Regions from separate parts of the Bradyrhizobium sp. S3.7.6 genome, predicted to be linked through region 1. Evidence: predicted binding sites of a transcription regulator. Region 1 holds the regulator's gene; each other region holds the start of a gene.

Region 1 (7,967 bases):
CCTGCATCTCGGTCCAGGCCTTGTCGTTCATGTAGCGTGAATGTGGGTCGAGCGAGGTCACCATGCCGGTGATCGCACCCTCAATCAGCTTGGAATTGTCGGGCTTCTCGACATAGCTCGCCTTCACCCGCTCGAACACTTCGCCGAACAGATTGAGCCGGGAATAGGCATCATCCGCGCTCGCTGCCGCCCGTGCCGCCCATACTCCACCGTGCGGGCTGGCGACCAGAAGGGTTAGACACGCTCCCGTGAGTGCGCCCAGGGGGAACAGCAGGTTTTTCCGCATGGATAGACTGGCCTTCTTGCTTGGAGCTTTGCTTTGGGCTTGTGAGGCGCCATGCAAATGGCGATCCAGCCCGCTGTTCACAATACCATTCTGGTTTCTTCAAGGCCGGGACGCCACGCTGGCGGGTACATCGTAAAAATCTCTTCGCCCGGGCCTAAACTTTTGGCAACGTTCCGAAACCGTTTCGCGCAACGCGGGAATCGGCCGGCCGGCCCACGCCTCTCAGCTATGCGATTTTAGGATGGTTTTGGAGGGCCGGACACGATAGGCGATGACAATAACGCTTCAAATTCTCGGGAGGACAACAATGAATGACGCGCCCCGCATCCGGCCGGAAAGGAACGTCGAACTCGGCGCCAGCGCCGAGCCATTCCAAAACCTGCACGAATTCATCCGCAAGGCGCGCGCCAACCTCAACCAGAACGCCTGGGACTATATCGTCGGCGCCGCCGAGACCGAGACCACGATGCGCCGCAACCGCATGGCGCTGGACGAGATCGCCTTCCGGCCGCGCGTGCTGCGCGACGTCCGCGAGGTCGACGGCTCGGTCGAGCTGTTCGGGCGCCGGATGCGGCTGCCGGTGGTGCTGGCCCCTGTCGGCGCACTGGAGATCTTCGATCCGGATGGCGCGGCGAGCGTCGCCCGCGCCTGCGGCACCTTCGGCGCGGCGCACATGCTGAGCTCGGTGTCCGAGCCCGGCCTGGAGAAGACCGCCGAGGCCGCCCCTGATGCGCTGCGGCTCTATCAACTCTATGTGCGCGGCGACGACGATTTCGTCGCCGATGTCGTCAGCCGGAGCGAGAAGAACGCCTACGCCGCCTTCTGCCTGACCGTTGATACCGCCCATTACAGCCGTCGCGAACGTGACATTGCCAAGCGCTATGTTCGCGAGAGCCGCCTGCGCGCCACCGGCGGCGATTACCAGAAGGGCCTGGAGTGGCGGACCGTGAAGATGATCAAGGACAAGTTCAAGATCCCGCTCATCCTGAAGGGCATCGCCACCGCCGAGGACGCCCGGATCGCGGTCGACCACGGCGTCAAGTGGATCTACGTCTCCAACCATGGCGGCCGCCAGCTCGATCACGGCCGCGGCGCCATGCATGTGCTGCCCGAGATCGTCGACGCCGTGAAGGGACGCGCCAAGATCATGGTCGACGGCGGCTTCTGCCGCGGCACCGACATCGTCAAGGCGATCGCGGCGGGCGCGGACATGGTCGGCATCGGCCGGCTGCAATGCTGGGCATTGGCCGCAGCCGGCGAGGCCGGCGTGAGGCGAATGCTGGAGTTGCTCGAGGACGAGGTGCTGCGCTGCCTAGGCCTCTTGGGCGCCACCTCGTTCGCCGAGGTCGACAAGTCCTGCCTGCACCAGGCGACCGCAACGAATGCGCCGAGCGTGTTCAGCGCGTTCCCGCTGTTCGACCATGACCCCTATCGATATTGAGTGAAAGGATGCAATGAGCTCGCTCTCTCCCGGCAGCGCGGACGCGCTCCTGTTCGATCTCGGCCGCGTCGTGCTCGACATCGATTTCTCCAAGGCGATCGCCTGCTGGGCGGGACATGCCGGCTGCAAGCCGGAAGCCATCGTCGCGCGCTATGTACGGGACAGCGAAGCCTATCGGCTGCACGAGGTCGGCAAGATCAGCGACGAGGCCTATTTTGACTCGCTGCGCGTCTCGCTCGGGATCGGCATCTCGGACGCGCAGTTCCTGGAGGGCTGGAACGCGATCTTCGCCGGCGAGATGCCCGATATCGCCGAGCTGCTGCCGCGTGCGGCCAAGCAGTTGCCGCTCTACGCCTTCTCCAACACCAACCGGCCGCATGTGGACCACTTCTCGAAGGAATATGCCGCCCTGCTCGGCCATTTCCGCGAGCTGTATCTGTCGTCCAGCATCGGCCTGCGCAAACCCGATGTGGAGGCCTTCGACCATGTCGTGGCGGCGATCGGCGTGCCCGCGAACCGTATCGTGTTCTTCGACGATCTTGCCGAGAACATCGAAGGAGCGCGGTCGCGCGGCCTGACCACGGTCCACGTGACCTCGCCCCGCGACGTCGGGAACGCCCTCAAGGCGCTCGGAATCTGATCTCTGGCCGGCAAGCCGACGGGCCGCGAATGGAACTATTTTGCCTGGGGGCGAGGAACCAAAACCCTTTGTGCATTTTTATACGGAGTTCCCGGAACGATTGCCCCTCTCAGGACTCATGAGTCCGTTGGGAATTCTACATCGGGCTTATCGTCGTGTTGGGCAAAACCTACCTCACCAAGCAGGCCTCTCTGCTGATGAAATTCGCCAGGACCACATCGGATTCTGAGCTTTCCGCCAAGCTGATCAGCAAGGCCGCCGACCTGAAATCCCAGGCCGACCCGCTGCCTGACAGGGATCAGGGCCCCGCAGCGCCGGACGTCAGTCCGTACAAGCAGCCGGGGGGCTGACCGATGCTGGCCGTGGCTCTCGTCTTTCTCGTCCTCGCCATGGCCATCCTCGTACCGGTCTGTCTCGCCTTCTGGATCATGCCGCGGCGGACTTGATGCTCACCCTTCATCGCAGAGCGGATGACGCAGGATAAATCATCCTGCGCGGCCACTGTTTTGCCTCTGCGCCTGCACTCGGCTAGAACTCTCGCCGCCGATTTGCCCGAACGGGCCCAGCAGGAGTTTTCACCCGTGGCCCTGATGCCGGTTTCCGACGCGCTCGCTGCGGTGCTGGCGGGCGCAGAGCCGCTGCCTGAAGAGATGATCGCGCTCGACGCAGCCTTCCACCGCGTGCTCGCGCGCGACGTCGCCGCGCGGCGCACGCAGCCGCCGCAGGCGATGTCGGCAATGGACGGCTATGCGGTGCGCGCGGTCGATGCGGCGAAGATCGAATCCCAGCTCACCCTGATCGGCGAGGTCGCGGCGGGCCGCCCGTTTGCGGGATCGATCGGCGCCGGCGAGGCCGTGCGTATCTTCACCGGCGGTGTCGTTCCCGATGGCGCTGATGCGGTCGTGATCCAGGAGGACACGATCGCGGACGGCAAGCGCATCACCATCAAGGAAGCCGCCGTAACGGGGCGGCACATCCGCCCCGCCGGCGTCGACTTCTCGGAAGGCGACGTGCTGCTGCGCAAGGGAGCCCGGCTCACCGAGCGCGACCTCGCGCTCGCCGCCGGCATGAATTACCCGCAATTGCCAGTCCGGCGACGCCCGAAGGTCGCGATCCTCGCGACCGGCGACGAGCTGGTGATGCCGGGTACGACGCCGGGCCACGGCCAGATCGTCTATTCCAACGGCTACGCCCTGCACGCGCTCGCCCGCAGCGAGGGCGCCGATACCATCGACCTCGGCGTTGCCGCCGATACGCTGGAGGCCACCACGGCCGGCATCGGCCGCGCGCGGGAGAGCGGCGCCGACATCCTGATCACGACCGGCGGCGCGTCGGTCGGGGACCACGATCTGGTCCAGCAGGCGCTGAGGGACGAAGGTATCTCGATGGCGTTCTGGAAGATCGCGATGCGGCCGGGCAAGCCGATGATGAACGGGCGGCTCGGCGCGATGCGCGTGATCGGCCTGCCCGGCAATCCCGTGTCATCCTACGTTTGCGGCTTCCTGTTCATGGTGCCGTTGATTCGCGCGCTTTCGGGCCGTTCGATGATTCATCACCGCCGCGAACGCGCGGTGCTCGGCCGCGATGTCGGCGCCAACGACCAGCGCGAGGATTACCTGCGCGCACGCCTCGAGCTGCGCGATGACGGCACGCTCGTCGCCCTTCCGGTCAATCACCAGGATTCCTCGCTGCTTGCGAATCTCGCTGCGGCACAGGCACTTCTCGTGCGCGCGCCATTCGCGTCGAAGGCCGAAGCCGGCACGCCTTGCGAGGTCTTGCGGCTGCCCGTCTGAGCGCTTCGTTCGCGTGCGTTCCGCGAACTTTGTCGCGTTCACGGTAAATTAAGCAGTTGCGGAACATGTATCGAACATATAGTGTCCGTTCATGATTTGTTTCGGGAATGTAGCGGCTTACTGCTGAATTCAGCGTCTCGGAATCGAACGACATCAACCGGGGGATTTTGGTCGAGATGTTAACGCGCAAACAATACGAGCTCCTGCGGTTCATCAGCGAACGGCTGAAGGAAAGCGGCGTGCCGCCCTCCTTCGATGAGATGAAGGACGCGCTCGACCTGCGCTCGAAATCGGGCATCCATCGCCTGATCACTGCGCTCGAGGAGCGCGGCTTCATCCGGCGCCTGCCCAACCGGGCCCGCGCCATCGAGGTGATCAAGCTGCCCGAGCTTCAGGCCGCTGCCGGCAGCCGCCGCGGCTTCACGCCGAGCGTCATCGAAGGCAATCTCGGCAAGATCCGCACGACTTCGAGCCCGCCGGCGGACGAGGGCGAGCGCCCCGTCGCGGTCCCCGTGATGGGCCGCATCGCGGCCGGTACGCCGATCGAGGCCTTGCAGACCCGCAGCCACACCATCAGCGTACCGCCTGACATGCTCGGCTCGGGCGAACATTACGCGCTCGAAGTGCGCGGCGATTCCATGGTCGAGGCCGGCATTCTCGACGGCGACATGGCGCTGATCCAGCGCAACGAGAGCGCCGATACCGGCGATATCGTGGTGGCGCTGATCGACGACGAGGAGGCGACGCTCAAGCGCTTCCGCCGCCGCGGCGCCTCGATCGCGCTCGAGCCCGCCAATGCGGCCTATGAGGTCCGCATTCTGCCGCCCAACCGGGTGAAGATCCAGGGCAAGCTGATCGGGCTGTACCGGAAGTATTGATACCGGACGTGCCGGTATCGGTTATTTGGCGCCCCGCGCGCTTTGGATCGGCATCGCCGATCCGAGATTGGAGCGGACGATTGTCCGCTTCCGCTGGATAGTCTTTCTGGTTTCGCGCAGATTATCCGGCCCCTCCTCCAGCGGTAAATCCTCGGCACGCCGCACGAAGCAGCTCTGCTTCGCGGCCTTCAGGTTCGAGGAGAAGTCATGCGCCGGATCGTTCTGAGCACAATTGCTGTGGCGCCGCTGATCGCAGCATCAGCGTCGCAAGCCTTGGACGTACAAACCTTAGCCGCGCAATCGCGGCCCCATGTCCGCAAGGACACCGCCGTTAGCGAGCAAGTCCGCAAGGCCCTCGACGCCGTCGACCAACCGTCGCGGCCGGGCTGGCAGTATTCCGGCTGGTCGGCGCCTGCGGGGCGCTGACACGCGCCTGCAGAATGCAAAGGGGCGGGCTTTGTTCCTGGTGGATTCGGGAAAGTTAATGTGATTGCGGCCTGCGGCGGCGAGCCGTAGATTTGCCTACAACCCGGCAGAACGTTTGGTATTTCCACTCTGATAGAGGCCTGCGCCTCGATTAAGAGACGTGGGTCGCTATCCCTGCATGAGGAGCACCCGATGTGTGACTACAGCCTGCATGCCGTCGCGTCGCGTCCCGCCGAAGTCGGCGAGACGATCGTCACGACAACCTTCCGCGGCACCTCGACGCGCGGCTTTGCCTCCGCGGCCGATCCGACCGTCGCGGTCTGCCTGCTCCCGGGGACGGAGCTCGCCTTCGCCGACAACGTCCGCTACGACAATCGCTGGATCTGGACGCGCACCGTCAATTCGCGCGTCGGCAAGTTCGGCAAGATCGATCCGCACATTCCCGATCGCCATCATGATGCGATCGAATTCCCCGACGGCAAATCCGTGCTGGTGACGCAGCTGGTCGAAGGCCAGCGTGCGACCGTGCTGCAGCTACCGGTGACCCAGCCGCTCGGCGAGCGCGAGCACAAGCCGCAGACCATCACCGACAGCCGGACAACCATCACCCGCCTGCCGATCGGCTGATGCAGCCATTCCCGGCCGACAGGTCGGGCCAGGATTGAAATCGCCATCGCCGGCCGAGGCCGGCGAGATGGTGTCGTTTGTGTCCCGCGAAACTCCATCGGGCGGACCAAGCCGTGGCGTCTCCCACCGCACGAAGTTTGCGCTGTCCTGCCTGAATTTTGAACGTCCGTTCCGCAGCCAAATGGCCGATGCTTGGTGCGGCTTGAGACGGCGGGCACGTTCGATGAAGACCTTCATTCGCGTCGTTGAACTCTGGGTGCCTGACCGCACGCGCATGCGGCTGGAATTCGGCGGCGGCCTCTACGGCGAAGGGTTGTCCGCGTTTAGGGACGTGAGCGAGGATCTGCACTTCGGATATGACGAGGGACTTCCCGGCAAGGCCTGGGCCGGCGGCCACCCCGTGATCCTCACTAGATTCACCGATTCCTATTTCAAGCGGACCGATCAGGCCATCGCCGCCGGGCTGACCTGCGGCGTGGCGGTGCCGGTGTTTTCAGGCGAATTCCTGCAAGCCGTCATGGTGCTGTTCTGCGGCGACGACGAGGCCCATGTCGGCGCGATCGAACTCTGGCACAACGATGCCGAAACCTCCCACGAGATGGGGCTCGTCGACGGCTATTACGGCACCGCCGACATGTTCGAATTCAACTCCCGCCACACCAGATTTCCGCGCGGCTTCGGCCTTCCCGGCCGCATCTGGAAAGCCGGCCTGCCGCTGATCATCAAGGACCTGCACGATGCCAGGAGTTTTCTGCGCTGGGAGGACGCCGCCAAGGTCGGAATCAATCTCGGCGTCGGCGTTCCCTACCGGACCGGCACCGATCAGACCTGGGTGCTGACATTTCTCTCCGCGCAGGCGACCCCGATTGCGCGACGCTTCGAGATCTGGGTCCCGGACGAGGCCCGTTCGGCGCTGGTCTTCCGCGCCGGCGATTGCAGCGCGCAGACCGACCTCGCCGCGCTCTATGCGACGAAATCCATCGCCAAAGGCGAAGGCAGCATCGGCGGGGCCTGGGCCACCGGCATGCCCGCACTCAACGACGATCTCGCGCGTGACGTCTCGGTCGCGGCCTTGCAGGCCAGCGCCTCTGGGCTGAGCCAGATGGTCGTCCTTCCGGTGATCGGCAACGCCAGGCTCGACGCCGTGCTGGCCTGGTATCTGTAACCCGTCCGCTCAATCCTCGGCCTGCAGGTCGGCTTCCGATGGCGTCGCGTCGCGGTTGCGGGGAGCCGCCGCCTGCGGCGCAAGGCTCGCGCTGAAATCCGCCTCGCCGGCCGCCGCCGGCGACCACGGACGGTCTGTCCCCCTCGTCTTCGCCGCCTGAACCGCAAAACCGTCGCCGCTTCGCGTCAGCGCCAGCGCGCCTTGCCTTGCGAGACGCTGACGGCCGACAACCATCGCCGCGCAATCCGGCGGCGCCGGCCGCGCCGTCACCACCAGCGCGGCACGGCTGCAATCGTCAGCCAGTGAATCGATGCGCAAGGCCAGCGCGACCAGGCGCCCGTCGGCGAGCGGCGTCACGCAGCCGGCTTCGTCGCACGACACGCCGGCGGCCAGTGAGGCACTGCCGGCGTCGCGCGGATCGGCGTCGGCGGCGAGCCATTCCTTCAGAAGAAAACTGTCCTTGCTCGACCTGATGAGATGCAGGTGCCCATCCCTGCCCCGCACCGCGACGCTCTGGCCGTCACCGGCGATCAGGATATCGGGCTGGCGCGCGCACAGTCCCCAGAGGATCGCGGCCAACAACACCACCGCGCCGGCCCAGCGCAACGGCGTGCGCAACAAGCCCATCACGATGATTCCCAAGCTTGCCGCGATCAGCGGTGCTATGCCGAAAGCCGAGATGCGGCCGACCGCGCCCGGCAAAGCGGCCAC
Region 2 (7,967 bases), 2.8 Mb from region 1:
ACCTGCGCGCCGATGCCTTGCGCGGACTGGGTGAACTTGTCGGCGGCATGGGCGAAGGTCGAGGCGTTCGACTGCGCGGCATTGGTCCGACCGGTGAGGGCGTCGGTGCGCTCGCGAATGTCCGCGAGCGTTGCCGCGGTCGCCTCCGCGCCGCCGGCCACCGAATTGGCGGCGCGCTCGAGCTGGCGGATCATGGCGCCGAGCTCGAGTTCCAGCAGTTCCAGGATTTCCCTGGCGGAATCGCCCTCGGCCGACAGGGCGGGCGCGGGATCGGCCGGCGACGGCGCGGCCTGTGGGGGTGCCACGGGCGTGGACAAGTCGGGCAGACGCTTCCGAAACAATGCGAATGCCATCAGGTCACTCTTGTCGGGGAACGGGCGGTTGCTATTTTCGCAAGCCGGAATGAAATCAGGGTTAACGGTGCCTGACTCCTAGGCACGGGACACTACGGTATTACCTTAAAGTCGTAGAGCCTCTTTCATTCCGGTGGGTTGGCGGCCTATAAGGCCGCGCTTCCCACGCTCACCTTTGGCGCACGATTCCTTACGAGACACGCATGGCCGGACATTCCCAATTCAAGAACATCATGCACCGCAAGGGGCGGCAGGATGCCCAGAAGTCGAAGCTGTTCGGCAAGCTGGCGCGGGAAATCACCGTCGCGGCCAAGCTGGGCACCCCCGACCCCAACATGAACCCGCGCCTGCGTGCCGCCATCATCGCGGCGCGCCAGGAGAACATGCCGAAGGACAATATCGAGCGCGCCGTCAAGAAGGCGCTCGGCAATGAGGGCGAGAACTATGACGAGATCCGCTACGAGGGTTACGGCCCCGGCGGCGTCGCCGTCATCGTCGAGGCGCTGACCGACAACCGCAACCGCGCCGCCTCCGACATCCGCTCCTTCTTCACCAAGTCGGGCGGCAATCTCGGCGAAACCGGCTCGGTCTCCTTCATGTTCGACCGCACCGGCATCATCGAATACGACCGCAGCGTCGCCTCCGACGACGCGGTGCTGGATGCCGCGATCGAGGCCGGCGCCGACGACGTGGTATCGGGCGAAGGTGGACACGAGATCTACGCCTCGACCGAAGGCTATCGCGACGTCGCCAAGGCGCTGGAAGCCAAGTTCGGCGAGCCGCGCAAGGCCGCTCTGATCTGGAAGCCGCAGAATACGGTCGCGGTCGACGACGAGACCGGCGAGAAGCTTTTGAAGCTGATGGACCTGCTCAACGAGCACGACGACGTCCAGCACGTCTACGCCAATTTCGAGGTGTCGGACGCGCTGATGGCGAAGATTGGCGGCTGAGGTCGCCACCAGCCCCGGATTCCGCTGTCGTCGCCCGGCTTGACCGGGCGACCCAGTATTCCAGAGACGTCTGAGGGAAACGGAGAAGCCGCGGCGTACTGGATACCCCGCTTTCGCGGGGTATGACGTCGGAGGGTGCTGCGGGCAGCGCGGCGATCTCCGACGAGCCCCACTTCCCCTGTTACTTCCGTTCTGTTTCTGTTTCCCCCACCGCAGCCAGCCGCTATCACTGGCCCATGACTGCGCTCCCGATTCGTGGCCCCGTTCGCATCATCGGCATCGACCCCGGCCTGCGCCGCACCGGCTGGGGCGTGATCGAGGCCGAGGGCAATCGTTTGATCTACGTCGCCTGCGGCTCGGTGGAACCACCGGACGATCTGCCGCTGGCGAGCCGGCTGCTCGCGATCCATGAGGGGCTTGCCGCCGTCCTGTCCGGTCACAAGCCGATGGAAGCCGCGGTCGAGCAGACCTTTGTGAACAAGGACGGCGTCGCGACGCTGAAGCTCGGCCAGGCCCGCGGCGTCGCCATGCTGGCGCCCGCGATGTTCGGCATTACCGTCGCCGAATACGCGCCGAACCAGGTCAAGAAGACGGTGGTCGGCGCCGGCCACGCCGACAAGCACCAGATCGCGATGATGCTGAAGATCTTGCTGCCGAAAGCCGAGCCGCCGTCAGCGGACGCCGCCGACGCGCTCGCCATCGCGATCACCCACGCCCATCACCGCCAGAGCACGGCGCTCAGGCTGAAGGTGGTGGGGATATGATCGATCGTCATGCATCGCCGGCGTCATGCCCGGGCTTGTCCCGGGCATCCACGTTCTTTCTCGTCGATGTCAAAGGCGTGGATGGCCGGGTCAAGCCCGGCCATGACGAGAGAGAAGTGCCTGCCGTAGCTGAGGTCCCGAGATGATCGGCAAGCTCAAGGGCCTGATCGATTCCTACGGCGACGATTATGTGCTCCTCGACGTCGGCGGGGTCGGCTATCAGGTGCATTGCTCGGCCCGCACGCTGCAGCATCTGCCCTCGCCCGGCGAGGCCGCGGTGCTGTCGATCGAGACTTATGTCCGCGAGGACCAGATAAAGCTGTTCGGTTTCCGCACCGATCAGGAGCGCGAATGGTTTCGCCTGCTCCAGACCGTGCAGGGCGTCGGCGCCAAGGTCGCGCTCGCCGTGCTCGGCACGCTGGCGCCTTCCGATCTCGCCAACGCGATCGCGCTGCGCGACAAGGCCGCGGTGGCACGCACGCCGGGCGTCGGCCCCAAGGTTGCCGAGCGCATCGTTACCGAGCTGAAGGACAAGGCGCCAGCCTTCGCCAATGTCGATCCCGCCGTCGTCCATCTCGCCGGCGCCGTCGACGACCAGCGCGCGCCGCGCCCGGTGGCGGACGCGATCTCTGCGCTGGTCAATCTCGGCTACGGCCAGCCGCAGGCGGCTGCGGCCATCGCATCGGCATCGCGCAGCGCGGGCGAGAGCGCCGAGACCGCGCAACTCATCCGGCTAGGCCTGAAGGAGCTGTCAAAGTGAGCGCGGCCCACGCCAATCCCGTCGCCGCCCTGCTTCGTCGCCTTTCGCGCGTGGCCGGTATCGTCGTGATTTTCTCCATTGTCGGGCCGCTGACGACCGCCGCGTTGGTTGCTGTGACGGTAACGGCGCTCGGCGCCGCGGTGCTGCAGATGTTTCTCGTGTTCCTCGAACTGGAAGCACTGCGTGCTCTGGTTTCGATCGCGGTCGTGCTGTTGGCCATCGTCACGATTCTCGCCTCGTTCCTTCCTGCAGTCGTCGCCGGCCTGATATTTGCGTTGGCGGCGGTCTACGCCGATCTCAACATGATCTGGATGGCGTGGCTCGCCGCGGCCGTGGGCGCGGCCGGCTTCGTCATGGTTGGCATGTTCGTCGTGCCCTCCGAAACCTCGGCGGTGATCGTGCCGAGTGTCCGTTCCGCGCCCGAGGCGCTGAAGCTTTCGGCGATGCTCGCCGTCGTCGCCGTCATTCCGGCCAGCCTGTGCTGGTGGCTCGCGAAACCGCTGCATCGTGTTATCCTGCCCGCATGACCACTCCCCCACGCATCGTCACGCCCGAGCGCCGCTCCGATGACGTCGGCGACACCGCGCTACGCCCGCAGTCGCTGTCCGATTTCGTCGGCCAGCAGCAGGCGCGCAAGAACCTCTCGATCTTCATCGAGGCGGCACGCAAGCGCGGCGAGGCGCTCGATCACGTGCTGTTCGTAGGCCCGCCCGGCCTCGGCAAGACCACGCTGGCGCAGATCGTCGCCAAGGAGCTCGGCGTCGGCTTTCGCGCGACCTCGGGTCCGGTGATCGCCAAGGCCGGCGATCTCGCCGCGCTCCTCACCAACCTCGAAGAGCGCGACGTGCTCTTCATCGACGAGATCCATCGGCTCAGCCCGGCGGTGGAAGAGGTGCTCTATCCCGCGATGGAGGACTTTCAGCTCGACCTGATCATCGGCGAGGGCCCGGCGGCACGCTCGGTGAAGATCGAGCTGTCGAAATTCACGCTCGTCGGCGCCACCACGCGCGCCGGCCTCCTCACCAATCCCTTGCGCGATCGCTTCGGCATCCCGGTCCGCCTCAACTTCTATACGATCGAAGAGCTGGAAAGCATCGTCACCCGCGGCGCGCGCGTGCTCAATGTCGGCATGAGCGCCGACGGTGCCAACGAGATCGCGCGCCGCGCCCGCGGCACGCCGCGCATCGCCGGCCGCCTGCTGCGGCGCGTGCGCGATTTCGCCTCCGCCGCCGATGCCGCCTCGATCGACCGCAAGATCGCCGATCATGCGCTGAGCGCGCTCGAGGTCGACGCCGCGGGCCTCGACGCCATGGACCGCCGCTACCTCACGACCATCGCGCAGAACTATGGTGGCGGCCCGGTTGGCGTCGAGACGATGGCCGCCGCCTTGTCCGAACCGCGCGATGCGATCGAGGACATCATCGAGCCTTATCTCATTCAGTGCGGCTATCTCCAGCGCACTCCGCGCGGCCGTCTGCTCACCTCGCACGCCTTCCGCCATCTCGGCATCGCCGAGCCCTCGCGCGATGCCGCGGCACAGTTCGGCCTGTTCGGCTCGGACGAGAGCGACGACTAATTGCGGTGATGTAAGGTGCGTCGGTTGTCATGAACTTCCGGTAACCTTTGCAAACGGTCTGCACGCAAATGCAGGCCGTCTGCACGAGCGGACCCCAATTCCGCTCCAATCGGACCGCATCACAAAGCTGCATCACCATCGGGCTTCCATGATCACGCGTCGTCATCTCATTCGATCCATCGGCGGCCTGTCCGCGCTAAGCGTCTCGACCGCGGCCTATGGCGTCGGCATTGAGCCGCTGCGGCTCCGCGTCACCCGTTATCACCCGACCCCGCGGCAATGGCCGGCGGATTTTCCGCTCAAGATCGCCATCGTCAACGACATTCATGCCTGCGATCCCTGGATGTCGCTGGAGCGGATCGAGGGCATCGTCGATCGCACCAATGCGCTCAACGCCGATGTCATCGTGTTGCTCGGCGACTATGTTGCGGGTGTTCACCAGGTCACGCGCATCATTCCGTCGAGCGAATGGGCCAAGGTGCTCGCGGGCCTCAAGGCACCGCTCGGCGTCCATGCCGTCATGGGCAATCACGACTATTGGGTGGACAGGGCCGTGCAGCAGGCCGGGCACGGGCCGACAGCCGCCCATCGCGCGCTGGAGGCGGCCGGCATTCCCGTCTACGAGAACGACGTCGTGCGTCTCACCAAGGACGGACGCTCCTTCTGGCTCGCGGGCCTCGGCGACCAGCTCGCCTACTATCCCGCGAAGCGCTATGGCCGCGTGCATCGGCTTGGCGCCGACGATCTCGCGGGCACGCTGGCGAAGGTCACCGACGATGCGCCGGTTATCCTGCTCGCGCATGAGCCAAATATCGCGCCGCTCGTACCCGCGCGCGTCGCGCTGCAACTGTCCGGCCATACCCATGGCGGCCAGGTCCGCCTGTTCGGCTGGTCGCCGGCTGTTTCGCCTCAGCACGGCGTGCAGCTCGCCTATGGTCACTTCCGGCTGAAATGCGACGTCATCGTCTCCGGCGGCCTCGGCTGCAGCATCATGCCGGTCCGCGTCGGCGTGCCGCCTGAAATCGTCGAAGTGACGCTGGGAAGGACGCCGGCCGTGGCATAACCTGCGCTTGCGCGGCCGGCTGTTTTTGCGCAAAACGGGTCGGTTGCAAAAAGCGAAGAGGCTCGCGACGTGACAGCCCATCTCGACGGCGAGATCCGCGACGGCCGCCATCACATGCAGGTCCGCGTCTACTACGAGGACACGGATTTTTCCGGCATCGTCTATCACGCCAATTATCTCCGCTACATGGAGCGCGGGCGCACCAATCATCTGCGGCTGATGGGCGCCGAGCAGCAGGCGCTGTTCGACCAGGTCGAAACGGAGGGCGCGGGCTTTGCCTTCGTGGTGCGCTCGATGCATCTGGACTTTCTGAAGCCCGCGCGGATGGACGACGTGCTCGACGTCGTGACGTGGCCGGTTGCGGTGAAGGGCGCCTCCATCATGCTGGCGCAGGAGGTGCGGCGGGCTGAGGACGTGCTGGTGAAAGCCGAGGTGCGCGTCGCCTTCATCAGCGGCGGCCGCGCTCAGCCGATCCCGAAATCGATCCGCGCCCTGATGAAGGCCGATCTGATTTCCTGATCGCCCGATAAGTGATCGGCCGATAGGTGATGGCCTATCGACTCCGCCAATTGCGGCGATAAATTGCGGCCCGGACCAACCGATGAGGCCACCATGTCGCGCCCGCCGCTTCCACCCTTCACCCGTGAGACCGCCGCGCAAAAGGCGCGCATGGCCGAGGACGCGTGGAATTCGCGCGATCCGGTGAAAGTCTCGCTCGCCTATACCGAGGACAGCCGCTGGCGCAATCGCTCGGAGGTGTTCCAGGGCCGGGAGGCCATCGTCGCGTTCCTCACCCGCAAATGGGAGAAGGAGCGGGAGTATCGCCTGATCAAGGACCTATGGGCCTTCGACGGCAATCACATCGCGGTGCGCTTCCAGTACGAATGGCATGACGCCAGCGGCCAGTGGTATCGCTCCTACGGCAACGAGCAGTGGGAGTTCGACGAGCACGGGCTGATGCGGCGCCGCGAGGCGTCGATCAACGATATCGCGATTGCCGAGAAGGACCGCCGGTTTCACTGGCCGGCGCCGGGACCGCGGCCGGCGGATGTGCCGGGGCTGGGGACGGATCCGTTCTGAGGTTTGCGGAGATAGTGCAGCGAGCTCGCTGCACCCTCTCCCCTTGTGGGCCTGTTGCGTAATTCGTCAATTGTGATTCCCTAGGGCAAAGCCTTGGAGGGTAGCGATGGCGGTCAAGCGGACGGGACAGCCGAGCTTTGTGGAAGCACTGATGCCGAAGGGAGCCGGCGCCAATGCGGCGCTGGATCGGCTGGCCGGCCTGGTCAAGTGGTACCGGTTCGAGAAGCTGATCGGCCATTTGCGGGATGAAGGGAGCCCCGGTCGTCCAGGCTATCCGGTGCTGGTGCTGTTTCGTGCTGTGCTGTTGCAGTCGCTGTATGGTCTTTCGGAGCGCGAACTCGAGGAAGCGCTGGGCGACCGGTTGTCGTTCAAGCGCTTCGTCGGTTTGAGCCTTGAGGATGCGACGCCCGACCATACGGTCCTGAACCGCTTCCGGAACCAGCTCGTTGAACAAGGCCTGCTGGAGAAGCTGTTTGGCGAATTGGATCGTCAGCTTGAGAATGCTGGCGTGATCCTCAAGCGCGGCACGATGCTGGATGCGACCTTGATCCAGGCAGTCTCGGCTCCGCCCAAGGCGGATCGCCCCTCAAACGACCCTGATGCCCGGTTTGCCAAACGGCAGGGCAAAAGCGGCTCGACCTTCGGTTACAAGGCTCATGTGGGTGTGGACGAAGGATCCGGCTTGATCCGCGCGGTACTGACCACACCGGCCAACATCAACGACACGACACCGGCGGACGCTTTGATTCGCGGCGATGAAGCCGTGGTCTGGGCCGATGCGGCTTACGACACCCATGCCCGACGGGCCCGGCTGAAGGCGGAAGGCAAGAAGCCCCGCATCGCTCGTCGGCCCAACAGACATCACCCGGAACTGCCGCCCAGGCTCAAACGCTACAACCTCCTCATCGCGCGCCGACGAGCCCAGGTCGAAACCACCTTCGCTACTCTCAAACGCCGCATGCGGCTGACCTGCATCCGCTACGTCGGTCTGATCAAGGCGACCGGGCAAGTCCTGCTCGCCTCAATCGCCTTCAACATGAGGCGGTGGGCCACGATCGCCGCGTGAGCTGCCCGCTCAGGGCGACAACTACAGATCTTGGCAGGCAATTGCCGGGACCAGGGCACTCGCTCCTGACGTCTTCAGCCTCAAGAGCCGATAACGCAACAGGCCCCTTGTGGGAGAGGGTGGCTCGCCGCGCAGCGGCGAGACGGGTGAGGGGGTCTCCCTCCGCGAGTCCGACTCTTATTGAGTGCGCTGAGGCAACCCCTCATCCGGCGCTTCGCGCCACCTTCTCCCGCAAGGGGAGAAGGGAAGAGGTGCGCGTGGCGAGGACCTTGAATTAAGGCGCCGCGCGCCTCGCCAAAAACCGCGTGATTGCCCCACCCAGCTTCGCGTTGTCCATCGGCTCCGCCAGCGACTC
Region 3 (7,967 bases), 200 kb from region 1:
GCGTCGATCTTGGTCTCGTTGACCAGCGGAGCAAGCGCCACGCTCGTATTCGAGCCCTTCAGATTGGCCCAGTCGCCCTGGGCTTCAAGGCCGAACACCCAGCTGGCCGACTGCCAGCGATAACCGACCTGGCCACCGACGACGCCGCCTGTCGCATTGTGACAGCCTTCAGCCGTGTCCGGACCCGCAACGCCGAAGATATTGTTGACATCCCAGCAGTTGCGGCTCGAAGCGCCGCCGCCGTTGATGCCGAGGTAGAACCCGCTCCAGTTGTAGATCGAGGCCACAGCAATGGGCGCCTTGGTGTAGGGGCGGGCCGCCAAATCGGCCGCCGAGGCGGGAGCCAACGCGCTGAGTGCGAACAGACTGGCCGAGGCCAGCAAAACCTTCTTCATTTCAATTCCCCAGTTTCGTTTCTCTTTGTCGACCAAAAACGGCCGACCCAATGACCCAACCGATGTCATTGCTCTACACCATTAAAGCCGAAGGTTGTGTCGCCGGGATACCACAGCTTTCCCCGAAAACGTTGGGAATCGGTTGGCCTGGATCTGGACGCGCGAAAACAAAAAGGCCGGCGCAAGGCCGGCCTTTCGTAACGCGGTGCGTTGGAAGCGAAGCTCAGTACTTCGCGACCACCGGGCCCCCGAAGTGATAGTTCACGCCGACCTGCACGGTGTGGAAGTTGAGCGTGCCGGTGGGCAGGGCGCCCGAGAAGTAGGTCTCGCCGCCGAGGCTGCGATAGAGGTACTCGCCCTTGACCGACCACTGCGGAGCGAAGAACGCCTCGACGCCCGCGCCGACGGTCCAGCCGGAGTGCCACTTGCTGTCCGACGCGGTCAGGCCGAGAGCGGAGAGGGTGATCTTGTTGTCGATCCAGGCGTAGCCGCCGGTGCCGTAGAACAGGACCTGATTGACGGCGTAGCCGATACGGCCGCGCACGGTGCCCATGGCATCGGTCTTCGAGCTCGCCGTTGCGGTCACAACGCCGAATCCGGGAACAACAGTGGCGCCGGTCGCCGAAGCGCTGACGTCAGCCCAGGAACCATCAGCCTCGACGCCGAACACGACGTTGCCGGTCTGCCAGTTGTAGCCGGCGGTGCCGCCGACGAAGCCACCCTTCATCTTCGGGTCGCCGGAACCGTTTTCCCAGGCGCCGCCGCCGACGATACCGAGGTAGAAGCCGGTCCAGTTGTAGACCGAGGCCACCGCCACCGGAGCCTTGGTGTAGGGGCGCGCCGCGAGATCAGCGGCCGAAGCCGGAGCAGCGAGAGCGAACAAACAGGCCGAAGCCAACAAAACCTTCTTCATTTTCAAACTAATCCCAGTCCCGGTTTCTGTTTTTGCCTTCCGTGCGTTCGGAAGGACATCGGACGCCGTGGTCCAACTGATGTCGTGCTTACACGAGCAAAGCCGCAAGTTGCGTCTCCCAAAAGCCACAATAATCGCAAAACGTAACGGTGACTGACCTATAATTCCCGTTGCCCACGCAAAAAGGCCGGCGCGAGGCCGGCCTTTGATCTCCAAGCGATTTCAGAGGGATGTCAGTATCTTGCGATCATCGGACCGCCCCAGCGATAGTTCACGCGGACGAGGCCGATATCGACGTCCTGGCTGATGCGATCGGAGCGTGTGGCAACGCCGAGCGGGGCGAAATTGCCGGATCCGGTGAAGCCGATGGTGCGGTTGCCGAGGAAGATGTGGTCGTACTCGAAGCCCACGGTCCAGTTCGGGGCGAATCCGAACTCGACGCCCGCACCCACGGTGCCGCCCCAACGGGTCTCGTTGGCCCGGTCGAACTCGAGGCCGCTGGCGACGTCGAAGCTGCGGTAGCGATCGCTGACGACGGCGCCGCCGCCCTTCACGTAGACCAGGACGTTGTTCCATGCGTAACCGACCTGACCGGTAATCAGGCCGAAGGCGTTGATCTTCGAACGATCGCGCAGGCCGCTGATCGCACTGATGTTGTCACCCGAGAAATCGGCCCAGTTGCCCTGGCCTTCGAAGCCGAACACCCAGTTGGCTGACTGCCAGCGGTAGCCGACCTGGCCGCCGACCGTGCCGCCGGTCGCGTTGTGGCAGCCTTCGCCTACGAGAACGCCACCGCCGATATCGACGTCCCAGCACTTGTGGCTGGTGCCGCCGCCGCCGTTGATACCGATGTAGAAGCCGCTCCAGTCGTAGATGGTCGCGATCATCGGTGCCGGAGCCTTGGTGTAGGGACGCGCAGCGAGATCTGCCGCGATTGCGGGAGCCGACAGCCCCAACGCGATTGCACCAATAGTACCAATCAAAATCTTATTCATTGCAGTCCCCCCAGTTTCTGACCGCTTTTCGAAGTCCCCGAAGCGGCTGATCAGGCGCGACGCCTATAAGAATCTAATTCCGCGGCAAGCGTAGCTTAGGCGGGAGGCGGAGTCCGTCTCCGGAATGCAACAGTCGGGCGGCATCTGAACTGCTTCTAACTTGATGAATGTTAAGCTGTTTCGCCGTCCTCAGGAATTCGGGGAAATTCCATTTGGCGCAGGCCGTCTTTGTGCAGCGCGGTGTCGTCTTGCCAACGCAACAAGGTGAGGGGTGTCATAAGAACAAATCTGGAACGAACCCGCCAGGGGTGCTATATATGGGGATAAGTGGAGGGGTGACGGGCCGATCCGTCCGCGCAAGCGTATAGGGTCGCGTCAACAGGTTGCAGAGGACGCGGGCGCGTCCCGGGCCTTCTAAAATTCAGTGGCATTCGGAGTGGAGAGCGGCGATGGCGGGAAGCGTCAACAAGGTCATTCTGGTTGGAAATCTCGGCAAGGATCCCGAAATCCGCCGCACCCAGGACGGGCGGCCGATCGCGAATTTGAGCATCGCCACCTCGGAGACCTGGCGCGACAAGAACAGCGGCGAGCGCAAGGAAAAGACCGAGTGGCATCGCGTCGTGATCTTCAATGAAGGGCTCTGCAAGGTCGCCGAGCAGTACCTGAAGAAGGGCGCGAAGGTTTACATCGAGGGTGCGCTCCAGACCCGCAAATGGACCGACCAGAGCGGCGCCGAGAAGTACTCCACCGAGGTCGTGCTCCAGGGCTTCAACTCGACCCTGACGATGCTCGACGGCCGCGGCGGTGGAGGCGGCAGCTTCGGCGACGAGCCGGGCGGCGATTTCGGCTCCTCCGGTCCCGTCAGCAGCGCGCCGCGCCGCGCAGTTGCCGCCGGCGGTGGCGGTGGTGGCCGCAACAGCGACATGGACGACGATATCCCGTTCTGAGGCGGGCGGGGGCGCTTCGCCCCTGATGTCACCTTGCTCGCTTGAAACGACAGGATTTCTTACCAATTGGCGGGCAAAGCTCGGTTTTTCCGGGCTTGCCTCATGTGCTGCCTCAAGCCTTTGACGAGGAGTGATGTGAATGGTATTAACTTGATGTTAATCCTATTCACATGGGTCGGCCGTCGATTAGAGGAAGCCCTGCATGAGCGTTGCGCCACTGCTTGAGGCTGCTCCGGCGATCCCGCTGCATGCCTTTGCCGCCATGGCCGCCTTCGTGCTCGGCCTCGTTCAGTTTGCCGCCCCCAAGGGCACGCTGCCGCACCGGACGATCGGCTGGATCTGGGTGGCGCTGATGGCGGTGGTGGCGGCCTCGTCGTTCTGGATCCACCAGATCCGCCTGGTCGGGCCGTTCAGCCCGATCCATCTCCTGTCGATCTTCACGCTGGTGATGCTACCGCTCGCGGTGTGGCGGGCGCATACCCATCGCATCACCGATCATCGCCGCGCCATGATCCTCCTGTTCACGGGGGCGCTGGTCGTGGCGGGCCTGTTCACGCTGGTGCCCGGCCGCATCATGCACCGGGTGATTTTCGGGGCCTGAGACGTGGTTCCCAATGGCTCATTCCAGCTCCGTTCGAAGCGATCGTGCTGAGCTCGTAAGTCTCTGGAAAAACAGTCGGAAAAACCGCTTCCCCAGACCTCGCAAGGGTGGTTATCAGGGGGGCGATGCGCTATATGATTCCCAGATAAAATCTCACCGGATTTCCCCTTGGCTGACGACGACAACAAGCCCGGCGACCAGCCGGCGCAACCCTCGGACATTCGTCCCGTTTCCATCTACGAGGAGATGAAGAAGTCCTACCTCGATTACGCGATGAGCGTGATCGTGGCGCGTGCGCTGCCTGATGCGCGCGACGGGTTGAAGCCGGTTCATCGTCGCATCCTCTACTCGATGAACGAGCAGGGGCACACGCCCGACAAGAAGTACGTCAAGTCGGCGCGCGTGGTCGGTGACGTGATCGGTAAATATCATCCGCATGGCGACCAGTCGATCTACGACGCCATGGTCCGGATGGCGCAGGACTTCTCGATGCGCGTGCCGCTCATCGACGGCCAGGGCAATTTCGGCTCGGTCGACGGCGATCCCCCGGCCGCCTATCGGTACACCGAAGCGCGACTGACGAAGGTGGCGTTGGCTCTGCTGGCCGACATCGACAAGGACACCGTCGACTTCCAGCCGAACTACGACAACAACGAAACCGAGCCGTCGGTCCTGCCGGCCAAGTTCCCGAACCTCCTGGTCAACGGGGCGGGCGGCATCGCGGTCGGCATGGCCACCAACATCCCGCCGCACAATCTCGGCGAGGTCATCGACGCCTGCGTCGCGCTGATCGACAATCCTGCGCTCACCATCGAGGAACTCATCAACATCGTTCCGGGACCGGATTTCCCGACCGGCGGCGTCATTCTCGGACGCGCGGGCATCCGCGCCGCCTACCACCTCGGCCGCGGCTCCATCGTCATGCGCGGCAAGGTCGCGATCGAGACCATCCGCAAGGAGCGCGAGGCGATCATCATCACCGAGATTCCCTACCAGGTGAACAAGGCGACGATGGTCGAGCGCATCGCCGAGCTGGTCAAGGAAAAGAAGATCGAGGGCATCGGCGACCTGCGCGATGAATCCGACCGCGACGGCTACCGCGTCGTCATCGAATTGAAGCGCGACGCCGTGCCGGATGTGGTGCTGAATCAGCTGTACCGATTCACGCCGCTGCAGACGAGCTTCGGCGTCAACATGGTGGCGCTCGACAGCGGCCGTCCGCGGATCATGCATCTGAAGGACCTGCTGGCGATCTTCGTCGACTTCCGCGAACGGGTCGTCACGCGGCGCACCAAGTTCCTGCTCGCCAAGGCGCGCGATCGCGCCCACATCCTGGTCGGTCTGGCGATCGCGGTCGCCAATATCGACGAGATGATCCGCGTCATCCGGACCTCGCCCGACCCGACCACTGCCCGCGACACCCTGATGTCGCGCGACTGGCCGGCACGAGACGTCGAGGACATGCTCACGTTGATCGACGATCCGCGCCACCGCATCAGCGAGGACGGCACGATCCGGCTGTCGATGGAACAGGCGAGGGCCATTCTCGACCTGCGCCTTCAGCGCCTCACCGCACTCGGCCGCGACGAAATCCGCGACGAGCTCGACAAGCTCGCCGGCGAGATCGCCGACTATCTCGACATCCTGCGCTCGCGCGCGCGCGTGCTGGGCATCATCAAGACCGAGCTCGCCGAGGTGAAGGCCGAGTTCGCGACCCCCGCGCCGCACCGTGATCATCGAGCAGGAGGGCGAGGTCGAGGACGAGGACCTGATCCAGCGCGAGGACATGGTCGTCACCGTCTCCCACGCCGGCTACGTCAAGCGCGTGCCGCTGTCGGCCTACCGGGCGCAGCGCCGGGGCGGCAAGGGCCGCGCCGGCATGCAGACCCGCGACGAGGATTTCGTCAGCCGCCTGTTCGTGGCGTCGACGCACACGCCGGTGCTGTTCTTCTCGTCGCGCGGCCAGGTCTACAAGGAGAAGGTCTGGCGCCTGCCGATGGCCGCGCCGAACGCGCGCGGCAAGGCGCTCATCAACATCCTGCCGCTGGAGCAGGGCGAGCGCATCACCACCATCATGCCGCTGCCGGAGGATGAATCGACCTGGGGCAACCTCGACGTGATGTTCGCCACCACCGGCGGCAACGTCCGGCGCAACAAGCTGTCCGACTTCGTCGACGTCCGCCGCTCCGGCATCATCGCCATGAAGCTCGATGAGAATGAAGCGATCGTGGACGTGCAGATCTGCACCGAGCGCGACGACGTGCTGCTGACCGGCGCCGGCGGCCAGTGCATCCGCTTCCCTGTCCCCGACGTGCGCGTGTTTACCGGCCGCACTTCGATGGGCGTGCGCGGCATTGCACTTGCCGAAGGCGACAAGGTGATCTCGCTGGCCATCTTGCGCCACATGGAGACCACCTCGGACGAACGTTCGGCCTATCTGAAGATGCGCCGCGCCGTCGCTGGCGAGGCCGCGACCGAGGAGCCCGCAGTGGATGCCGAGGCCGAGGAGACCTCCGGCAGCTTCCAGCTTCCGCAGGAGCGCTATATCGAGATGTCGGCGGCCGAGCAGGTCGTGCTCACCGTCTCCGTCAACGGCTACGGCAAGCGGACCTCGTCCTACGAGTACCGCACCACCGGCCGCGGCGGCAAAGGCATCGTCGCCATGAGCGTCAACAACCGCAACGGCAATCTGGTGGCCTCCTTCCCCGTGGAAGACGCCGACCAGATCATGCTGGTCACCGACAAGGGCCAGCTGATCCGCTGCCCGGTCGAAGGCATCCGCGTCGCCGGTCGCTCGACCCAGGGCGTGATCGTGTTCGACACCGCCGAGGACGAGCACGTCGTCTCGGTCGAGCACATCACGGAAGAGGCCGAGAGCGGCAATGGCGAGAACGGGAACGGCTCGTAGATCGAGCCGCTCCTGTCGGGTGCCGTCTCCGGCTGACGGTTGCTGTCGATCGGACAGGACCGGCGTGCCACAACGCGCCGCTGCGGGCCTATGATCCCGGAAGCTGCGGCCGGCGCGATGCCTTCCAGCCGAGCACAGCCAGCGGAACGGCCAGTGCCGCCCAGGACAGCGCGTCCCAGCCATCGTCCCCGAGCAGCGCCGACGCCAGCCCGACGAGGGTGAGCACCCCGAGCAGGAATGGCCAGCGAAAGATCTCGTCCGCGGTGTGACGCTCGCGTTTCATGGGCGAAGCCCGGATGTCGCGACGACGGGCGGCCGGTCCTGCGCGTGCGCGGTGAGGCGAGGCGATTTGCGCTTGCCGAGCCAGAGATAGACGCCGCTTCCGAGCACGACGATGGCGGCGAGGTCGAGCAGCGCCCAGATGATCTTCAGCGGCAGGCTGCCGTAGTCCCCGAAATGAAGCGGGCGCGATACCTGCAACGCCCTGAGATACCACGGCAGGCCACGCGCGGTGACGAGCTGCCCGGTTTCGGCGTCGAGCATCGCGGGCGTGAACAGGCGCGAGGTGATCGGCGTCGTGCCCTTGGTCCAGACGATGAAGTGCCGTGGTGTCCCGAACCGTGCGACCGTCGGAAAGATGATGCTGGCCGGCGTATTGCCGTCGAGCGCCCGACGTGCTGCGGCCATGACGTCGTCGACGTCGGCCCATTTCGCAAGCGGCGGCTTGCCCAAGTGCGGCGCGATCAGCTCCGGCATCACCTCCGCGCGCCAGGCGGAGAACAGCGGCAACGATATCGTGTTGATGACACCGGTGACGCCGACGGCAAGCAGCCATATGAGAGTCACTCCGCCGATCAGATTGTGCAGGTCGAGCCATTTGACCCGCGACGCGCCGATACGACGCACCGTGCCGAAGTTGAGCCGGCGCATGAAGGGCGCGTAGAGCACGATGCCGGAAACGATCGCGACGACAAACAGCAGGCCCATGACGCCGAGAAACAGTTCACCCGGCAACCCCAAGAACATGTCGCGGTGGAATATGCGGATGGCGCTCATCAGGCCGCCCTGCTGCGTGTCTTCGCCGATCAGTTCCGCGGTCCTGGAATCGAATGACAGCTTCAGGAAACGTTGGCCGGGGGGAGCTTCGGGCGTAGCCGAGAGGAATACGTTGACGACGTTGGCGCGATCGTCGTCCCAGCCGAGCACCT
Region 4 (7,967 bases), 190 kb from region 1:
GCGATCGAATACGACCATCTGTTCATGGGCAAGCGCAACAACTCGTTCACGATTCTCGGCATCAACGACCGCATCGACCGTATCAAGCAGGACGTCGATATGGGCACGGTCCGCGTGAACTACACCTTCGGCGGCCCGGTTGTGGCGAAGTACTGACCTTCGCCATCAACGCCATCGCGTTACGAAAGGCCGGCTTTGCGCCGGCCTTTTTGTTTTCGCGCGTACGGCGCGAGCGCTTGCGGACAAGTTCCATTTTTCGGCGCGCTGTGACCCTCCGGTGACAGACTGTCGCACCTCAAAGGTTGTATCGAAGATCGCAACAACTTTGGCCTTGGGGGGTCCGTCTTGAACAAGTTTATGCTTGCCGCCGCCGGCATAGTCGCGATGACCACTTCCGTTTCGGCGGCCGATCTGGCGGCGAGGCCCTACACCAAAGCTCCTGCCCCGATGATCGGCGCGGTCTACGATTGGAGCGGCTTCTACATCGGCGCCAACGGTGGTGGCGGCTGGAGCCATAGTTGCTGGGACATCGTCACCAACATCCTCGGTGCGCCGATCACTCCCCCCGCATCGGAGGGCTGCCACACCGCGACCGGCGGCGTGGCCGGCGGCCAGGCCGGCTTTCGCTGGCAAAGCGCGTCGTGGGTGTTCGGCGTGGAAGGCCAGGGCGACTGGGCTCACCTTAGCGGCTCCAATGGACCGAGCTTGGCTGCCGGCGGCGTCGGCTCAGACCGCTCGAAGATCAACGCCTTCGGCCTCGTGACCGGCCAGGTCGGCTACGCCTGGAGCAATGTGCTGTTCTACGCGAAGGGTGGTGCGATGGTTGTGAGCGACAAATACGAGGGCTTCACCACCGCCACCGGCTTCGTGTTCGACAGGGCGAATGAAACGCGCTGGGGCGGAGCGGTTGGTGCTGGCCTCGATTTCGGCGTAACGCCCAACATCGTGGTCGGCGTCGATTATGTGCACGGCTTCATGGGATCGCGCGACAACCGCTTTACGTTCAACAACGGCACGTTCTCGCGCGCCGATCGGATCCGCCAGGACGTTGACATTGCAACGGCCCGCGTCAGTTACAGGTTCGGCGGCCCCCTCATCGCCAGATACTGATCTTCGTCTCCAACGCCATCGCGTTACGAAAGGCCGGCCTTGTGCCGGCCTTTTTGTTTTCGCGCGAGGGTGCACCCAACCGTCTTGGAGTCGTGAGGCGCGCGCAATGCGTCCGCGAATGGCTTTGGCGAGTTGGGGACGTGACATGAAGACGTGGATGCTGGCTGCGGTCAGCCTGTTCGCACTCGGCGCGGTCGCGCCGGCTACCGCCGCCGATCTCCCACTCTACAAGGCGCCGGCGGCCGCCGTTCCCGTCTATGACTGGAGCGGCATCTATGCCGGCATCAACGGCGGCGGCGGCTTGGCCCATGCATGCTGGGGCGTGACCCGCGCGCTCGGCATCGCTGTCGATCCGGCCGTTGGCGAAGGCTGTCACAATGCGGACGGTGGCACGGTCGGCGGACAACTCGGCTATCGCTGGCAGAAATCGCGCTGGGTGTTCGGCATCGAGGGCCAAGGCAACTGGGCCGACTTCAAGGGCAGCAATGTCAGCGTGGCGCTGCCGCTGTTCACCAACCAGACCAAGATCGACAGCTTCGGCCTGTTCACTGGCCAGATGGGCTACGCCATCAACAACCTGCTCTTCTATGGCAAGGCTGGCGCCGCGGTGGCGCACGACAAGTACGACACCTTCGTCCCCGGCGTCCCGGCCGCGGTGTTCAACAGTGTCAACCAGACCCGCTGGGGCTACGCGATCGGCATCGGCGTGGAATGGGGTTTTGCGGAGAACTGGTCGGTCGGCGGCGAGTACAACCATGTCTTCCTCGGCCATCACAGCGCCGACTTCGCAACTCTCGTCGGCGGCTTCGCCCCGCGCACCGACAGGATCGGCCAGGATATCGACATGGGCCTGATCCGCATCAATTACCGCTGGGGCGGCCCGGTCGTCGCCAAATACTGAGACAAAGCTTCCCTCAGGAACCTCCAAGTCCTGATCACGTGCGGATTGCCCCAAATCCGCATTCAAACGCGAACGAAGGGCTGGCCTCGCGCCGGCCCTTCGCATGTTCCGGGCGCCCCGCTCCTGCCAGATGCCGCCAGCGCGCCAACAATCCGTTGACGATTCGCACACGCCACTGGAAATCCGTCCCCGTTCTTCCTACGTTCGCTGCCATACCCATCGGCGCCGATCCCGGTTCCGGGCGACGCGCGCCTTTTTTGTTGGCGCGATCGCGCACCTTTGGGATTCGTTGAGGGCAACTCGGATGGATGAAGTGATCAAGGCGAAGCGCCAACAGCAGAACGCGGGATCCAGCCTGCGCGCAATTACGATCCGTGGCGCGCGCGAGCACAACCTCAAGAATGTCGACGTCGAGATTCCCCGCGACAAGCTGGTGGTGTTCACGGGGCTGTCAGGCTCCGGCAAATCCTCGCTCGCCTTCGACACCATCTATGCCGAGGGCCAGCGCCGCTACGTCGAATCGCTGTCGGCCTATGCGCGTCAGTTCCTGGAGATGATGCAGAAGCCTGATGTCGACCAGATCGACGGCCTGTCGCCGGCGATCTCGATCGAGCAGAAGACGACCTCGAAGAACCCGCGCTCGACCGTCGGCACCGTCACCGAGATCTACGACTACATGCGCCTGCTCTGGGCGCGCGTCGGCGTGCCCTATTCGCCCGCCACGGGCCTGCCGATCGAGAGCCAGACCGTCTCGCAGATGGTCGACCGCGTGCTGGCGCTGCCCGAAGGCACCCGCCTCTATCTGCTCGCCCCCGTCGTGCGCGGCCGCAAGGGCGAGTACCGCAAGGAGCTCGCCGAATGGCTCAAGAAGGGCTTTCAGCGCGTCAAGATCGACGGCACCTTCCATGAGCTCGCGGAGGCGCCGACGCTCGACAAGAAATTTCCGCACGACATCGACGTCGTGGTCGACCGCATCGTGGTGCGCGCCGACATCGGCCAGCGTCTCGCCGAGAGCTTCGAGACCGCGCTTAAGCTCGCCGAGGGCCTTGCCGTCGTCGAGTTCGCCGACGCGCCCGCCGCCGCTGCGCCTGCCGAAGAGAAAAAGAAGACCGCAAAGATCCACGACAAGAGCGGCCCCGAGCGCATCCTGTTCTCGGAAAAATTCGCTTGCCCCGTCTCCGGCTTCACGATTCCGGAGATCGAGCCGCGCCTGTTCTCGTTCAACAATCCCTACGGCGCCTGCCCGGCCTGCGGCGGCCTCGGCGTCGAGCAGCATGTCGACGAAGACCTCGTCATCCCCGACAAGGAGCTCGCCATCGGCAAGGGCGCGATCGCGCCCTGGGCCAAGTCGTCGTCGCCCTACTACGTGCAGACGCTGACCGCGCTCGGCAAGCACTACAAGTTCACGCTGACCACCAAATGGAAGGATCTGCCGAAGAAGACGCAGAACGCGATCCTCCTTGGCTCGGGCGAGGACGAAATCAAGTTCTCCTACGAGGACGGCGTCCGCTCCTACGACACAAAGAAGCCGTTCGAGGGCGTCATCACCAACATCAACCGCCGCTATCGCGAGACCGAGAGCGAGTGGGCGCGCGAGGAGCTCGCAAAATATTTTCACGACGTCCCCTGCGAGGGCTGCAAGGGTTTCCGGCTGAAGCCCGAGGCGCTCTGCGTCAAGATCGGCGGCAAGCACATCGGCGAGATCTCGGAGCTGTCGGTCAGGAAGGCCGGCGAATGGTTCGAGACCGTGCCCGAGGCGCTGAACACGCAGCAGAACGAGATCGCAGGCCGCATCCTCAAGGAGATCCGCGAGCGTCTCACCTTCCTGCTCGATGTCGGCCTCAACTACCTCACCCTGTCCCGCTCCTCCGGCACGCTGTCCGGCGGCGAGAGCCAGCGCATCCGCCTCGCCTCGCAGATCGGCTCGGGGCTGACGGGCGTGCTCTACGTGCTGGACGAGCCCTCGATCGGCCTGCACCAGCGCGACAACGCACGCCTGCTCGATACCCTCAAGCGCCTGCGCGACCTCGGCAACACCGTGATTGTGGTCGAGCATGACGAGGACGCGATCCTGCTCGCCGACTACGTCCTCGACATCGGCCCCGGCGCCGGCATGCATGGCGGCAACATCGTCGCCGAAGGCACGCCCGCCGAGATCATGCGCAACCCGAAATCGCTCACCGGCAAATATCTCACCGGTGAGCTCGAGGTCGAGGTGCCGGAGCGGCGCCCGCCGAACCATCGTCGCACCATCAAGGTGGTCAACGCGCGCGGCAACAATCTCAAGAACGTCACGGCCGAAATTCCGCTCGGCCTGTTCACGGCCGTCACCGGCGTCTCCGGCGGCGGCAAGTCGACGCTGCTGATCGACACGCTCTACAAGGCCATCGCCCGCAAGCTGAACAACGCCAGCGAAGGCGCCGCGCCCCACGATCGCATCGAGGGCCTCGAGCACATCGACAAGATCATCGACATCGACCAGTCGCCGATCGGCCGCACGCCACGTTCGAATCCCGCGACCTATACCGGCGCCTTCACGCCGATCCGCGAATGGTTCGCCGGCCTGCCCGAAGCGAAGGCGCGCGGCTACGAGCCCGGCCGCTTCTCCTTCAACGTCAAGGGCGGCCGCTGCGAGGCCTGCCAGGGCGACGGCGTCATCAAGATCGAGATGCACTTCCTGCCCGACGTCTACGTCACCTGCGACGTCTGCAAGGGCAAGCGTTACAACCGCGAGACGCTGGAGGTCCTGTTCAAGGGCAAGAGCATCGCCGACGTGCTCGACATGACCGTCGAGGAAGCCGCCGACTTCTTCAAGGCGGTGCCGCGCGTGCGCGAGACCTTCCAGACCCTGCACCGCGTCGGGCTCGATTACATCCATGTCGGCCAGCAGGCGACGACCCTGTCGGGCGGCGAAGCCCAGCGCGTCAAGCTCGCGAAGGAGCTGTCGAAGCGCGCCACCGGCCGCACGCTCTACATCCTGGACGAGCCGACCACCGGCCTGCACTTCCACGACGTCAAGAAGCTGCTTGAGGTGCTGCACGAGCTCGTCGCACAGGGCAACACGGTCGTCGTCATCGAGCACAATCTCGAAGTCATCAAGACGGCCGACTGGGTCATCGACCTCGGCCCCGAAGGCGGCGACGGCGGCGGCGAGATCGTCGCCTGGGGCCCGCCGGAGGACATCGCGAAAGCGCCGCGGAGCTACACGGGGAAGTTTCTGGAGCCGGTGCTGAAGAAGGCACGGAAGCCGAAGCGGAGGAGCACGAGCGAGGCGGCGGAGTAGAGTTCATTCCGCCTCGTCCGCGGGATCATCGGGGAAAGGCTGCAAGTGTCCGCGATGCCCAGCCGCACCTACATGCTCTTCCGCAAGGCAATCCTCGCCGAGCAGCAGGTAACCTGCATCTACGAGGGGCGTTATCGCGAGCTCTGCCCCCACATCATCGGCACCAACAAGATGGGTGAGGAAGCCGTCCTCGCCTGGCAATTTGGCGGCGAGAGCAGCGGACCGCTGCCGCAATGGCGATGCCTGAAGCTCGCCAATATCACCAACGCCCGCACGCGCGATGGCCCCTGGCACGAGGGCGGCTCTCACCGGACTACTCAGACCTGCGTCAGCAACATCGATCTCGACATCAATGTTCACGTGCGCAGGTTGCGGTGACGCACATGCGTCCCACGGCTGACGGGCTTGCCGGCCATGATCGCAGGGTTGATTTCAATGCGCTCGTGTCGCATGGGTGTCCTCGAATTCTTCTAAATAATAGCCGCCACGTCTCGTTTGTCAGCGAACTCCAAAACCTCCTCCATGCACTACTCCCTCGCCATCTTCGATCTCGACGGCACACTGGCCGACAGCTTTCCGTGGTTCCTGCGCACCATCAACGATGTCGCCGATCGCTTCAATTTTCGCCGCGTCGCGGATGACGAAATCGAAGCGCTGCGACATGCCTCGTCGCGCGAGATCCTCGCCCGGCTCGAGGTGCCGCTGTGGAAGCTGCCGGCGATCGCGCGGCATGCGCGGCGGCTGAAGGCGGAGGCGGCGGCGGAGATTCCCCTATTCGCCGGCGTCGAGACGATGCTGCAGACGCTGGCCGGGAACGGCGTGCAGCTCGCGCTGGTGACGTCGGATAGCGAAGCCAATGCGCGCGAGAAGCTTGGCGAGTCCGCCGCCCTGTTCGCGCATTTCGACTGCGCGGCGTCGCTGTTCGGCAAGCCCGCGAAATTCCGCCGCGTGATCCGGCGCGCGGGCGTGGAGCCAGGCCGCGTGATCGCGATCGGCGACGAGGTCCGCGACATCGAGGCGGCGCGCGCGATAGGGATTGCCTGCGGCGCGGTGAGTTGGGGCTACGCCGCGCCGGCGGCGCTGCGGGCGCTTGCGCCCGATCACATGTTCGCGCAGATGGATGAGATCGCAGACGTGGTCTGCCGGATTTCGCTCAAGGCCTGATCCGCAATCGGCCCCCCCCCGGCCCAAGGAGACGGTGATGACACTCTCGGACGCAGCCCGCCTCAAACTCCTGGAGCCGCCGGTCGGCAAGGTGCGCGTGGTGCTCGACACCGACACCTACAACGAGATCGACGATCAGTTCGCGCTGGTGCAGATGCTGCTGTCGAAGGACCGGTTCGACGTCGAGGCGATCTACGCCGCGCCGTTCTTCAACACACGCGCCGACAGTCCCGGCCACGGCATGGAGCTGAGCTACCAGGAAATCCTTCGCCTGCTGGAGCGCCTCAACGTCGCGCCGGACGGCCTCGTCCATCGCGGCGTCACCGACTATGTCGGTCCCGGTAAGACGGCGCAGGCGGCCCCCGCCGTCAACGACCTCGTGGCCCGGGCGCGCGCAGGCTCCCCTGACAATCCGCTCTACGTCATTGCCATCGGCGCCATCAGCAATGTCGCCTCGGCACTGCTCGAGGCCCCCGACATCATCGACCGCGTGGTGGTGGTCTGGCTTGGCGGTCACGCGCTGGAATGGCCGCACACGATCGAGTTCAACCTCAAGCAGGACGTCGGCGGCGCGCAGGTGCTGTTCGACAGCGGCGTGCCGCTCGTGCTCGTGCCATGCAAGGGCGTCACCTCGCACCTTCACAGCACGGTGCCGGAGATCGAGCGCTACGTCGAACCGCATGGCAGCATCGGCGCATTCCTCGCCATGCGCTTCAAGGACTATTCGTCCGACCATCTGGGCTGGGCCAAGGAGATCTGGGACATGGCGCCGGTCGGCTGGCTTCTCAATCCCGATTGGGCGCCGAGCGTGATCGTGCCGGCTCCGGTTCCCACGGATCAGATCACGTGGAGCATCGATCGCCGGCGGCATCCGATCCGCTACGTGACCTATGTGGATCGCAACCCGATCCTGAAGAACTTTTTCCTGAAGTTGAAGGCGTTTGCCGGATCTAAGAGTGGTTTAGCGCCGTAGCCCGGATGGAGCGAAGCGCAATCCGGGAAAGTGTCCCCGCATTCCGCTTCGCTCCATGCAGGCTACAGATGCTCCGCGCCCCCTACTCCGTCCTACGCAGGAACGCCCCGAACGCGCGCGGGCCGTCGCCGGTCTTGACCTCGCCGATCACCTTCAGCTCGGTGGCATCGATGATGCTCAATGTGTTGCTCTCCCAGCAGGCGACGATGACGCGCTTGCCGTCGGCGGTCACATTGATGCCTTCGGGATAGTCGCCGACATTGATCCGCTTGACCGGCTTCAGCGTCGCCAGGTCGAACACGCTGACGGTGCCGCCATATTGGTCGGTGACGAAGCCGCGCCCTTGCGTCAGCGCCACCGCATAAGGACGCATCCCGACCGGCACGCGGCCGATCTCTTGGCTCGCGGCGATGTCGATCACCGAGACGTCGTTGGAGCCGACATTGGCGGTGTAGGCGCGTTTTCCCTCGGCATCGATGGTGACGCCGAACGGACGGGTCCCGACCTTGATGGTCGCCCTGCGCTCACGCGTCGCG

What was found. Region 1 encodes LexA, which represses DNA repair genes until DNA is damaged. Its sites were predicted from a motif close to TGTTCNNNNTGTGTTCNG; they were not measured.
Region 2: ruvC (crossover junction endodeoxyribonuclease RuvC) is a predicted target of LexA. The motif match lies at 1,492-1,509, and genes of this name have one in related genera.
Region 3: ACVJ5M_RS24115 (single-stranded DNA-binding protein) is a predicted target of LexA. The motif match lies at 2,582-2,599, and genes of this name have one in related genera.
Region 4: uvrA (excinuclease ABC subunit UvrA) is a predicted target of LexA. The motif match lies at 2,202-2,219, and genes of this name have one in related genera.

The regions. Positions count from the first base shown of each region.
Region 1 is NZ_JBSSEQ010000001.1:4,762,435-4,770,401, reverse strand. Features, by position in the region: gene ACVJ5M_RS23060 (S41 family peptidase) at 1-286, opposite strand, end outside; gene ACVJ5M_RS23055 (alpha-hydroxy acid oxidase) at 594-1,727, shown strand; gene ACVJ5M_RS23050 (HAD family hydrolase) at 1,741-2,367, shown strand; gene ACVJ5M_RS23045 (hypothetical protein) at 2,523-2,717, shown strand; gene ACVJ5M_RS23040 (molybdopterin molybdotransferase MoeA) at 2,949-4,160, shown strand; gene lexA (transcriptional repressor LexA) at 4,337-5,038, shown strand; gene ACVJ5M_RS23030 (hypothetical protein) at 5,246-5,464, shown strand; gene ACVJ5M_RS23025 (hypothetical protein) at 5,657-6,091, shown strand; gene ACVJ5M_RS23020 (GAF domain-containing protein) at 6,315-7,256, shown strand; gene ACVJ5M_RS23015 (ComEC/Rec2 family competence protein) at 7,266-7,967, opposite strand, start outside.
Region 2 is NZ_JBSSEQ010000001.1:1,949,578-1,957,544, forward strand. Features, by position in the region: gene ACVJ5M_RS09185 (methyl-accepting chemotaxis protein) at 1-353, opposite strand, end outside; gene ACVJ5M_RS09190 (YebC/PmpR family DNA-binding transcriptional regulator) at 557-1,303, shown strand; gene ruvC (crossover junction endodeoxyribonuclease RuvC) at 1,540-2,067, shown strand; gene ruvA (Holliday junction branch migration protein RuvA) at 2,210-2,827, shown strand; gene ACVJ5M_RS09205 (hypothetical protein) at 2,824-3,354, shown strand; gene ruvB (Holliday junction branch migration DNA helicase RuvB) at 3,351-4,403, shown strand; gene ACVJ5M_RS09215 (metallophosphoesterase) at 4,552-5,466, shown strand; gene ybgC (tol-pal system-associated acyl-CoA thioesterase) at 5,536-5,985, shown strand; gene ACVJ5M_RS09225 (nuclear transport factor 2 family protein) at 6,079-6,546, shown strand; gene ACVJ5M_RS09230 (IS5 family transposase) at 6,653-7,612, shown strand; gene ACVJ5M_RS09235 (type 1 glutamine amidotransferase) at 7,887-7,967, opposite strand, start outside.
Region 3 is NZ_JBSSEQ010000001.1:4,964,905-4,972,871, forward strand. Features, by position in the region: gene ACVJ5M_RS24100 (outer membrane protein) at 1-395, opposite strand, end outside; gene ACVJ5M_RS24105 (outer membrane protein) at 619-1,308, opposite strand; gene ACVJ5M_RS24110 (outer membrane protein) at 1,542-2,303, opposite strand; gene ACVJ5M_RS24115 (single-stranded DNA-binding protein) at 2,753-3,250, shown strand; gene ACVJ5M_RS24120 (DUF2306 domain-containing protein) at 3,453-3,851, shown strand; partial or broken gene gyrA (DNA gyrase subunit A) at 4,020-6,759, shown strand; gene ACVJ5M_RS24130 (hypothetical protein) at 6,848-7,042, opposite strand; gene ACVJ5M_RS24135 (PepSY-associated TM helix domain-containing protein) at 7,039-7,967, opposite strand, start outside.
Region 4 is NZ_JBSSEQ010000001.1:4,956,742-4,964,708, reverse strand. Features, by position in the region: gene ACVJ5M_RS24100 (outer membrane protein) at 1-156, shown strand, start outside; gene ACVJ5M_RS24095 (outer membrane protein) at 346-1,110, shown strand; gene ACVJ5M_RS24090 (outer membrane protein) at 1,256-2,011, shown strand; gene uvrA (excinuclease ABC subunit UvrA) at 2,316-5,294, shown strand; gene ACVJ5M_RS24080 (hypothetical protein) at 5,340-5,672, shown strand; gene ACVJ5M_RS24075 (HAD-IA family hydrolase) at 5,817-6,458, shown strand; gene ACVJ5M_RS24070 (nucleoside hydrolase) at 6,496-7,431, shown strand; gene ACVJ5M_RS24065 (YVTN family beta-propeller repeat protein) at 7,514-7,967, opposite strand, start outside.